Regions from separate parts of the Pseudomonas sp. KH_017 genome, predicted to be linked through region 3. Evidence: predicted binding sites of a transcription regulator. Region 3 holds the regulator's gene; each other region holds the start of a gene.
What was found. The regulator sigma-54, encoded in region 3, starts transcription at its own class of promoters, with help from an activator protein. The targets are predictions, from matches to a motif close to ANTGGCATNNANNTTGCTNT.
Positions count from the first base shown of each region.

Region 1: AC3IT6_RS07335 (flagellar basal body rod protein FlgF) is a predicted target of sigma-54. The motif match lies at 1,452-1,471, and genes of this name have one in related genera.
Region 2: AC3IT6_RS08565 (circularly permuted type 2 ATP-grasp protein) is a predicted target of sigma-54. The motif match lies at 2,016-2,035, and genes of this name have one in related genera.

Region 1 covers NZ_CM174509.1:1,622,993-1,626,267, reverse strand. The annotation lists gene flgG (flagellar basal-body rod protein FlgG) at 1-611, opposite strand, end outside; gene AC3IT6_RS07335 (flagellar basal body rod protein FlgF) at 657-1,397, opposite strand; gene AC3IT6_RS07330 (sigma-54-dependent phenylalanine hydroxylase transcriptional regulator PhhR) at 1,709-3,268, opposite strand.
Region 2 covers NZ_CM174509.1:1,867,461-1,870,735, reverse strand. The annotation lists gene AC3IT6_RS08570 (alpha-E domain-containing protein) at 1-561, opposite strand, end outside; gene AC3IT6_RS08565 (circularly permuted type 2 ATP-grasp protein) at 574-1,983, opposite strand; gene AC3IT6_RS08560 (ribonuclease E inhibitor RraB) at 2,352-2,696, opposite strand; gene AC3IT6_RS08555 (hypothetical protein) at 2,907-3,140, opposite strand.
Region 3 covers NZ_CM174509.1:915,497-918,771, reverse strand. The annotation lists gene lptA (lipopolysaccharide transport periplasmic protein LptA) at 1-174, shown strand, start outside; gene lptB (LPS export ABC transporter ATP-binding protein) at 174-899, shown strand; gene AC3IT6_RS04070 (RNA polymerase factor sigma-54) at 1,172-2,665, shown strand; gene hpf (ribosome hibernation-promoting factor, HPF/YfiA family) at 2,740-3,048, shown strand; gene ptsN (PTS IIA-like nitrogen regulatory protein PtsN) at 3,061-3,275, shown strand, end outside.

The DNA.
Region 1 (3,275 bases), 710 kb from region 3:
CCGACTTGCGGCGCGCCACTGGCGGCGGTTTCCAGGAACAGGTTGTTGCCCACTGCCTGCAGGCCGGCCGGGTTGATGAAGTCGGCGGTTTGCAGGTTGCCGATCACCTGGGCAGCCGGGTTGCCGGCAATGGTGATGGACACTGTGCCGTCGCGACCGACCGTGAAGGTCTGCGCGTCGTTCGGAATGACAATCGCCGGCTCCAGGGCAAAGCCGCTGGCGTTGACGATCTGGCCGTTGGAGTCCAGGTGGAAGGTACCGTCACGGGTGTAGGACGTGGTGCCGTCCGGTTGCAGGATCTGGAAGAAACCGCGACCGTCGATGGCCATGTCCAGTGGCTGCTCGGTGGTTTGCAGGCTGCCGGCGGTGAAGTTTTTCTGGGTGCCGACGATGCGCACACCGGTACCCAGTTGCAGACCCGACGGCAGTTCACTGTCCTGGGTCGACTGGGCGCCTGGCTGACGCTTGATCTGGTAGAGCAGGTCCTGGAACTCGGCGCGGTCACGTTTGAAACCCGTGGTCGACACGTTGGCCAGGTTGTTGGAAATGGTGGTCAGGTTGGTGTCCTGGGCGGACAGACCTGTCTTGGCAACCCATAGAGCCGGAAGCATTCGATTCTCCTCGTGCGCCTGTTTTACGGCGCGACGTTCTGGTAATTAGCTGATCTGCAAGACCCGAGCCATGGCCTGGTCATCGTCTTTGGCGGTGTTCATCATCTTGATGTGCAGTTCGAACTGCTTGGCCAAGGCCAGGACCGAGGTCATCTCTTCCACGGCATTGACGTTGCTCGATTCGAGGAACCCGGACACCAGCTTGACGCCGGCATCGGCCTGCGCAGGCGCGCCGTCCTTGGTGTGGATCGAACCATCCAGGCCCTTGGTCATGTTCTTGAGGTCCGGGTTGACCAACTTGATGCGGTCGACTTCCGCCATCACCCGTGGACCTTCGCCCATTGCGCGGATGCTGATGGTGCCGTCCTCGCCGACTTCGATCTGCTGCTCCGGCGGCACGGCAATCGGCCCGCCATTGCCCATCACCGGCATGCCGTTGCCGGCGCGCAACACGCCCAGGGCGTCAACGTTCAGGCTGCCGGTGCGCACATAGCTTTCACCGCCATCGGGCGTCTGTACGGCAATCCAGCCGTTGCCTTGCACGGCGACGTCGAGGTCGCGACCGGTTTCCACCAGTGAGCCAGGGGAAAAATCGGTGGCCGGGCGTTCGGACATGGCAAACGCACGCGCCGGAAAGCTGTCACCGAACACCGGCATCGAACGGGCCTGCTCCAGGTCTTTCTGGAAGCCGTTGGTGGAGATGTTCGCGAGGTTGTTGGCATGCGCCTTTTGCGCCAGTGCATTCTGGCTGGCGCCGGTCATTGCCACATAAAGGTACTTGTCCACACTCTTTCCTCTGCCTGCCGGACGTTTGCCGCCCACTGCTGTACTGCTGAGCCATAAGCAATTTGCAGACCAACTTGTTTTTGGCGGCGCGAGGCCCGGCAAACAGGGGACTTTGAGGATTCAGAGGGGATTGGTGATTTGTATCAGAGACGAAAAACCGGCGGTGTCATGCCGGTGGGTGGCAAGTGCTGGCCTCTTGAGTGACTGATCTATCGCCTTCGCGAGCAAGCCCGCTCCCACATTTGGAATGCGTTCCCCTGTGGGAGCGGGCTTGCTCGCGAAGAGGCCGGCACAAACGCAGCAGGCCTCAGCTATGACTCAGTCTTGCCCACCTCATACTCGCGCAACTTGTTGGCAATAGTGGTATGCGAAACCCCGAGCCGCTTGCCCAGTTGCCGACTGCTCGGATGCTCGGAATACAGCCGCTCCAGCACCGCCTTCTCGAAACGCCCGACGATCTCGTCCAGCCCACCCTCCAGCGAAAAATCGCCAAGGGGCTGACGCACGCCATAATCCGGCAGGCGAATATGCTCGGCCTTGACCGTGCCGCCGTCACACAGGGAAACCGCCTGGAACAGTACGTTTTCCAATTGCCGCACGTTGCCCGGCCAATGGTAGTGACTGAGCCGCTCCATGGCCGCCGGGGCCAGTTTCGGCAACGGGCAACCAATCTGCCGGCTGGCCTGATCGAGGAAGTGCTCCACCAGCGGCGTCAAGCCGTCGAGGCATTCGCGCAACGGCGGGATGTGCAGCGACAACACATTCAAGCGGTGATAGAGGTCCTGGCGGAACTCGCCGCGAGCGCACAATTCGGACAGGTCGACCTGGGTTGCGCAGATCACTCGCACGTCGAGGTAGACCTCTTCATCACTGCCTACACGACGGAAACAACCGTCCTGCAAAAAGCGCAGCAACTTCACCTGCAAGCGTGGACTCATTTCCCCAACGCCATCGAGAAACAGCGTACCGCCCGCCGTCAGCTCCAGCAGCCCGAGCTTGCCTTCGGCTCGCGCCCCTTCGAAGGCACCCGGGCCGTAACCGAACAATTCCGTTTCGGCCATGGACTCCGGCAGGCCGGCGCAGTTGAGCGCCATCAACGGCGACTGCCCACGAGGACTGGCCAGATGGCAGGCCCGCGCCAGCAACTCTTTGCCGGTGCCGGTTTCCCCTTCTATCAATAGCGGGGCATCCAGCGGCGCCATGCGTCGTGCTTCGCGCACCACGGCGGCCATGACTTTCGAGCTTTGGAAGATGCTGTCGAAGCCACGCAGTTCCTGCTTGCGCACGTTGTAGATGCGTTCGCCCACCCGGTCGGCGCGGTGCAACGTCAACACCGCACCGGCCATGGCCTCGCTGTCGTCGTGCTCCGATTGCAGCGGCGCGATGTCGGCCAGGAACACATCCCCCTTGACCTTGACCCGCAGCCCGTTGATCCGCGACTTGTTGGCGCGCACCAGTTCCGGCAAATCGAAGTCCTCGGCGTAGCGCGACAGGGGAATCCCCGGCACTTCGTCGACCCGCACCCCAAGCAACTGCGCCGCCGCCCGGTTGGCCGCGACGATGGAACCGCCCATGTCGATCGACAGCACCGGAAATTCCAGCGCACCGAGCAGTGCATTGAGCTCCATGTGCCGACGCTCGCTGGGCATCAGCCCGACACGCTTGACGCCAAACACCCCGGCAATCGCTTCGAATTTCGGGCGCAGGGCCTGGAACTGAATGTTGATCAGGTTCGGGCAATGCAGGTAGATGGCATTGCCATGCTCACCGCCCACTTCACCGCGGGCCACGTTGATCCCGTACTCCACCAACAGGTTGAGAATGTCGCGCAGGATGCCGATGCGGTTCTGGCAGTGGACTTTGATACGCATATAAAAG
Region 2 (3,275 bases), 950 kb from region 3:
GCCGGCCATTTCGTAGCGGGCATCGAGCAGGCGCAAGGTGTTGTCCGCCCGTTCGATAAAGGTCCCCAGACGAATGAAGCGAAACGCATCGTTACGCATGATGGTGCCGTAGGACGCGCCCCGGAACAGATGGGAACGTTCCTTGATCCACTCGCAGAAACGGCTCATGCCGTAGCGACTGAGGCCCTGTTCGGCGATGCCGCGAATTTCCAGCCAGGTGGCGTTGATGTTTTCCCACATGTCGGCGGTGATGCGCCCACGCACCGCATGGGCGCTGGCCCGTGCGGCACCGAGGCAGCTGTAGATGCTCGCCGGGTTGGCCGCATCCAGGGCGAAGAAATGCAGCAGCCGTTCGGCATGCAGTTCGCCATGGCGCTCCAGGTAATCGTCCAGGGTGCCGGTGATCAACAGCGGCATGGCCAGTTCGTGCAAACCGTCGCCGCGACCGTCTTGCGGCATCAGCGACAGCGAATAGCTGATGTCGAGCATCCGTGCGAGGTTTTCCGCCCGCTCCAGGTAACGCGACATCCAATACAAATCCGAGGCAGTTCTACTTAACATGACAGGCTTCCTTTAATCCTCGACCACCCAGGTGTCCTTGGTTCCGCCGCCCTGGGAGGAATTGACCACCAGGGAGCCTTCGCGCAGGGCGACGCGGGTCAAGCCGCCGGGCACGACCCGGGTTTCACGACCCGACAGAACAAACGGCCGCAAGTCGATGTGGCGTGGCGCAATGCCGTTTTCGACAAAGGTCGGACAGGTCGACAGCGACAACGTCGGTTGCGCGATATACGCATGGGGCTTGGCGATGATCCGCGCGCGGAAGGCTTCGATTTCCGCCGCCGTCGCCGCCGGCCCCACCAGCATTCCGTACCCGCCGGAGCCTTGGGTTTCCTTGACCACCAGTTCTGGAAGATTGGCCAGCACGTGGGAAAGCTCAGACGGATTACGGCATTGCCAGGTCGGCACGTTCTTCAGGATCGGCTCTTCATCGAGATAGAAACGGATCATGTCGGTAACGAACGGATACACCGATTTGTCGTCCGCCACCCCCGTGCCGATGGCATTGGCCAGCACCACGTTGCCGGAACGGTAGGACGACAGCAGCCCCGGCACACCGAGCATCGATTCCGGGTTGAAGGCCAGGGGATCGAGGAAGGCGTCGTCGAGGCGACGATAAATCACGTCGACCGCTTTCGGCCCGTCGGTGGTGCGCATGTAGACCTTGTCGTCACGCACGAACAGGTCCGCGCCTTCCACTAGCTCCACACCCATTTCCCGCGCCAGGAATGCATGCTCGAAGAACGCGCTGTTGAAGCGCCCCGGCGTCAGCACCACCACGCTCGGGTTGTCGATCGGGCTGGAGCTTTTCAGGGTATCGAGCAACAGGTTCGGGTAATGGTCGATGGGGGCAATGCGTTGCGCCGCGAACAGCTCGGGGAACAAGCGCATCATCATCTTGCGGTCTTCGAGCATGTAGCTGACGCCGCTCGGTGTTCGAAGATTGTCTTCGAGCACGTAGTAGGTGCCGTCGCCGTCTCGCACCAGGTCGACGCCGGAGATGTGCGAATAGATATCGCGGTGCAGATCCAGGCCCTGCATCGCCAACTGGTACTGCTCGTTGGCCAACACCTGCTCGGCCGGAATGATGCCGGCCCTGATGATGCGCTGCTCGTGGTAAAGGTCGGCGAGGAACATGTTCAACGCCTTGACCCGCTGGATGCAGCCGCGCTCGACTATCCGCCATTCGCTGGCGGGGATACTGCGGGGGATGGTGTCGAAGGGAATCAGGCGCTCTGTCCCTTGCTCATCACCGTAGAGCGTGAAAGTAATCCCGGCGCGATGAAACAACAGATCGGCCTCGCGTCGCCGTTGTGCCAGAAGCTCGTCAGGCGTCTCGGCCAGCCAACGGGCAAACTCCCGATAATGCGGGCGGACCTGGCCGCCGGCATCGTACATCTCATCAAAATAGGTGCGGATCATGCCGTACTCCTTGTCACTCGGACGTCCAGACCTTCGCAAGGCCCGTGCCATCGGCATAAACGCTTAGATTTCAATCGGTTGGATAATCAAGACGCACACACCGCACCAATCCTGTGCGACAAATGCCCCAACCTGATTGCCCCCGCTTCATTGCAAGGCGCTGTGATCGCCTATCACCAGCATAGTCAGAGTTGATTTCACTGCCTGGCAATGGCTGCGGATAATCCATGCATTCGCTGAAAAGCTCACCGAACTTCCCTTTTAGCCGTCTGCCCAGGCGGCTTTTTTTTGCCGAAGTTCAATGACCGAAAATGAAAACGGCCAACCCGAAGGTCAGCCGTCATTGCTGGTTGTCACTGTTCATAAGGTTATGCGAGTCGCCCTCGTACCTCCTGTTTCACACCCCAGCCTTCGATGATGCCGCCCAACGGCTCGACCACTGCTTCGAAACCTTGTTCGAAGTCGCCGATATCGTCGTAGGTGGCATACATGACCTTGCACAACTCCAGCGCCCAGGCGCCATCGTCACGCACACTGACTTGCGCATTCAGGGATTCACCACGGTGGAAATGACCTGCCGCCCTGCGTGCCCGCTCCTCGTCCGGGAAAATGGCGTAGAACTCGATAGGATGAAACCGTGAAAAGTCAAAACCGCCTTCTTTCATGCGGCGCAGAACGCTGCTGCTGATGTCTTCTTGATAGGCTGTGCTCATGAAACGTCCTCCTCAAAACGATGGATAGACTTTCCGTACTCCCTCACCCGCAACCGAACAGCGCGAGCGACGGCAACCGATGTGCCGGCGGGAAACAAGCATGGAGCTGACAAGACCAGACCTTAGCGATCCGTTCGCTGATCTCGCTTGCAGAGTAGCCTCAAGATAGAGCCTCTGCCAAGGCCTGGATGTGAATGCGAGAGGTGTTGCTCAGACTGGAGTAATGCCGAGGATTTGAATGCTGTTCTGGGACTTGAGCTCTTTGACGCACGCATCGGCGGTCCGCCCTTCCAGATCGTTCAGATCCAGTTCGGCGGCAACAGGAAGAAGCCGGGCCTTGATGAGTTTGGCGGCACGCTCGTAGTCCGGGCGCTCGGTGCACTCAAAGACTTCGTCGATGGTTTCGCCATGATCATCCACGAAAGTGACTTTCCACTTTTGCATTGGTGCCTCCTCGATAAAACCCATGAATGGGCTTACCTCTATCTCGACCTTGTTAGCTGGCTAATTGTTCCGCCTTGCTCCGCCGCAATTCACTGTGGGGGCGGCGGTGCGGCGGTCCGACTTGCTCGCGAAGAG
Region 3 (3,275 bases):
AAAGTTGTCGACAAGGACAACAACGTCACCCAAGGCGAGAAAATTGTCTACGACACGGACAAGAAACTCGCCAGCGCCGGTCGCGCCACAGGCAGCAAGGTCACCGAGGCGCGCCCGCGTATCGACATGGTGATCCAGCCGAAGAAGAAAACCGACGAGAAAAAGGCCCAGTAATGGCAACTCTGAAAGCTCAGCATCTGGCCAAGAGCTACAAGAGCCGCCAGGTCGTGCGCGACGTCAGCCTGTCCATCGACAGCGGTCAGATTGTCGGCCTGCTTGGCCCGAACGGCGCCGGCAAGACCACCTGCTTCTACATGATTGTCGGCCTGGTACAGGCCGACCAGGGCCGCGTCCTGATCGATGACCTGGACGTCAGCCACCAGCCGATGCATGGCCGCGCAAAGGCCGGTATCGGCTACTTGCCGCAGGAAGCATCGATCTTTCGCAAACTGTCGGTGGCCGACAACATCATGGCCATCCTCGAGACCCGCAAGGAACTCGACAAGGCCGGTCGTCGCAAAGAGCTGGAAAGCCTGCTGCAGGAATTTCACATCAGCCACATCCGCGACAACCTCGGCATGAGCCTGTCCGGTGGTGAGCGCCGTCGCGTGGAGATCGCCCGCGCCCTGGCCACCAACCCGAAATTCATCCTCCTCGACGAACCCTTCGCCGGCGTGGACCCGATTTCGGTCGGAGACATCAAGCAGATCATTCACCACCTCAAGGCCAAAGGCATTGGCGTGCTGATCACGGACCACAACGTTCGTGAAACCCTGGATATCTGTGAAACCGCCTATATCGTCAATGACGGTCAACTGATCGCTGAAGGCGACGCTGAAACCATCCTGGCCAACGACCTGGTGAAGGAAGTGTACCTGGGCCACGAATTCCGCCTGTAAGACACCGAGGTGCCAGAGCAGTCGACGGGCGCTTGTCTCGATAAAAAATCAACTCTTTTTTATTGTTACAGCGCTCTAGGCAAACCCGACGCTTCAAAGATGTTCAGGAGCCAGCCGGAGCAACCTGTCAACAAAACTTTGCAGCTTTTATTGTTACAGCGCTCTAGGCAAACCCTTCAGTTTCAGGCATATAATTTGCTTATGTTTGGCGCCCCGGCGCCCTGTAGTGGATGGCGCATGTGCGCCGGCGAATAAGGTGTTAAGCCCCTGCCATGAAACCATCGCTAGTCTTGAGAATGGGCCAGCAGCTGACGATGACACCGCAGCTGCAACAGGCCATCCGCCTGCTCCAATTGTCGACCCTGGACCTGCAACAGGAAATCCAGGAGGCCCTGGAGTCCAACCCGATGCTCGAACGCCAGGAAGAAGGCGACGACTTCGACAATTCCGACCCCTTGGCCGACAACGCCGAACAAAAGCCCAACACTGACATCCAGGAACCCTCCTACCAGGAAAGCGCCCCGACGGTTGATAACCTCGATGAAGGTGACTGGAACGAGCGTATTCCCAACGAACTCCCCGTCGACACCGCGTGGGAGGACGTTTACCAGACCAGCGCCAGCAGCCTGCCCAGCAATGACGACGACGAGTGGGACTTCACCACCCGCACCTCGGCGGGCGAAAGCCTGCAGAGCCACTTGCTATGGCAACTGAACCTGGCCCCGATGTCCGACACCGATCGCCTGATTGCCGTGACCCTGATCGACTGCATCAACAATCAGGGCTACCTGGACGAAACCCTCGAGGAAATCCTCGAAGCCTTCGACCCGGAACTGGACATCGAACTGGACGAAATCGAAGCCGTCCTGCACCGCATCCAGCAGTTCGAGCCCGCCGGCATCGGCGCCCGCAACCTGGGTGAATGCCTGTTGCTGCAATTGCGTCAGTTGCCTGCCAAGACACCTTGGCTGACCGAGGCCAAGCGCCTGGTCACCGATTACATCGACCTGCTTGGCAGCCGCGACTACAGCCAGTTGATGCGCCGCATGAAGCTCAAGGAAGATGAACTGCGCCAGGTCATCGAACTGGTCCAGAGCCTCAACCCGCGCCCGGGCTCGCAGATCGAGTCCGCCGAAGCCGAGTACGTCGTTCCCGACGTTATCGTGCGCAAGGACAACGAGCGCTGGCTGGTGGAGCTCAATCAGGAGTCGGTGCCACGTCTGCGGGTCAACGCCCAGTACGCCGGTTTCGTGCGCCGCGCCGACACCAGCGCCGACAACACATTCATGCGCAATCAGTTGCAGGAGGCCCGCTGGTTCATCAAGAGCCTGCAAAGCCGCAATGAAACCCTGATGAAGGTTGCCACCCAGATCGTCGAGCATCAACGCGGCTTTCTGGAGTACGGCGACGAAGCCATGAAGCCGCTGGTCCTGCATGACATCGCCGAAGCGGTCGGCATGCATGAATCGACGATTTCACGGGTGACCACCCAGAAGTTCATGCACACCCCCCGGGGCATTTATGAACTGAAGTACTTTTTCTCCAGTCACGTAAGCACCTCCGAAGGCGGCGAATGCTCGTCCACGGCGATCCGGGCGATCATCAAAAAACTGGTTGCCGCGGAAAATCAGAAAAAGCCGTTGAGTGACAGCAAGATCGCTGGTTTACTGGAGGCACAAGGCATTCAGGTGGCTCGCCGCACCGTCGCCAAGTACCGCGAATCCCTCGGGATCGCGCCTTCGAGCGAACGCAAGCGGTTGATGTAGAGCCACGCCACAGCGTTCCAGTGGTAGATCATCTGATCTACCGCTTTATGCACTGGCAACGAAGGAGAAGCTGTATGCAAGTCAACATCAGTGGACACCAACTGGAAGTGACCGAACCTCTTCGCACCTACATCGGCGAAAAACTCGAACGATTGGAGCGACATTTCGACAAGATCACTAATGTGCAGGTCACGATGACCGTCGAAAAACTGAAGCAGAAAATCGAAGCCACGCTGCATATTCCCGGGAATGAAGTGGTCGCAAACGCGGAACATACCGATATGTACGCCGCGATCGACGCACTCACCGACAAGCTGGATAAACAACTCAAAAAGCATAAGGAAAAGACCCAGAGCCTCCTCCAGGGCGCAACCGGTCGTTAACACTCCCTACCCATGATCCGACTTGAAAGTATCCTGACCCCCGGCCGTTCCCTGGTGAACGTGCCGGGAGGCAGTAAAAAGAAAGCCCTCGAACAAATTGCCAATCTGATCGCCCGCGAAGTGCCGGCCCTGGAGATGCAAGATGTCTTCGAGGCACTGATTGCCCGTGAAAAACTCGGCTCCACCGGGTTTGGCAATGGCATCGCTATTCCACATTGCCGTCTCAA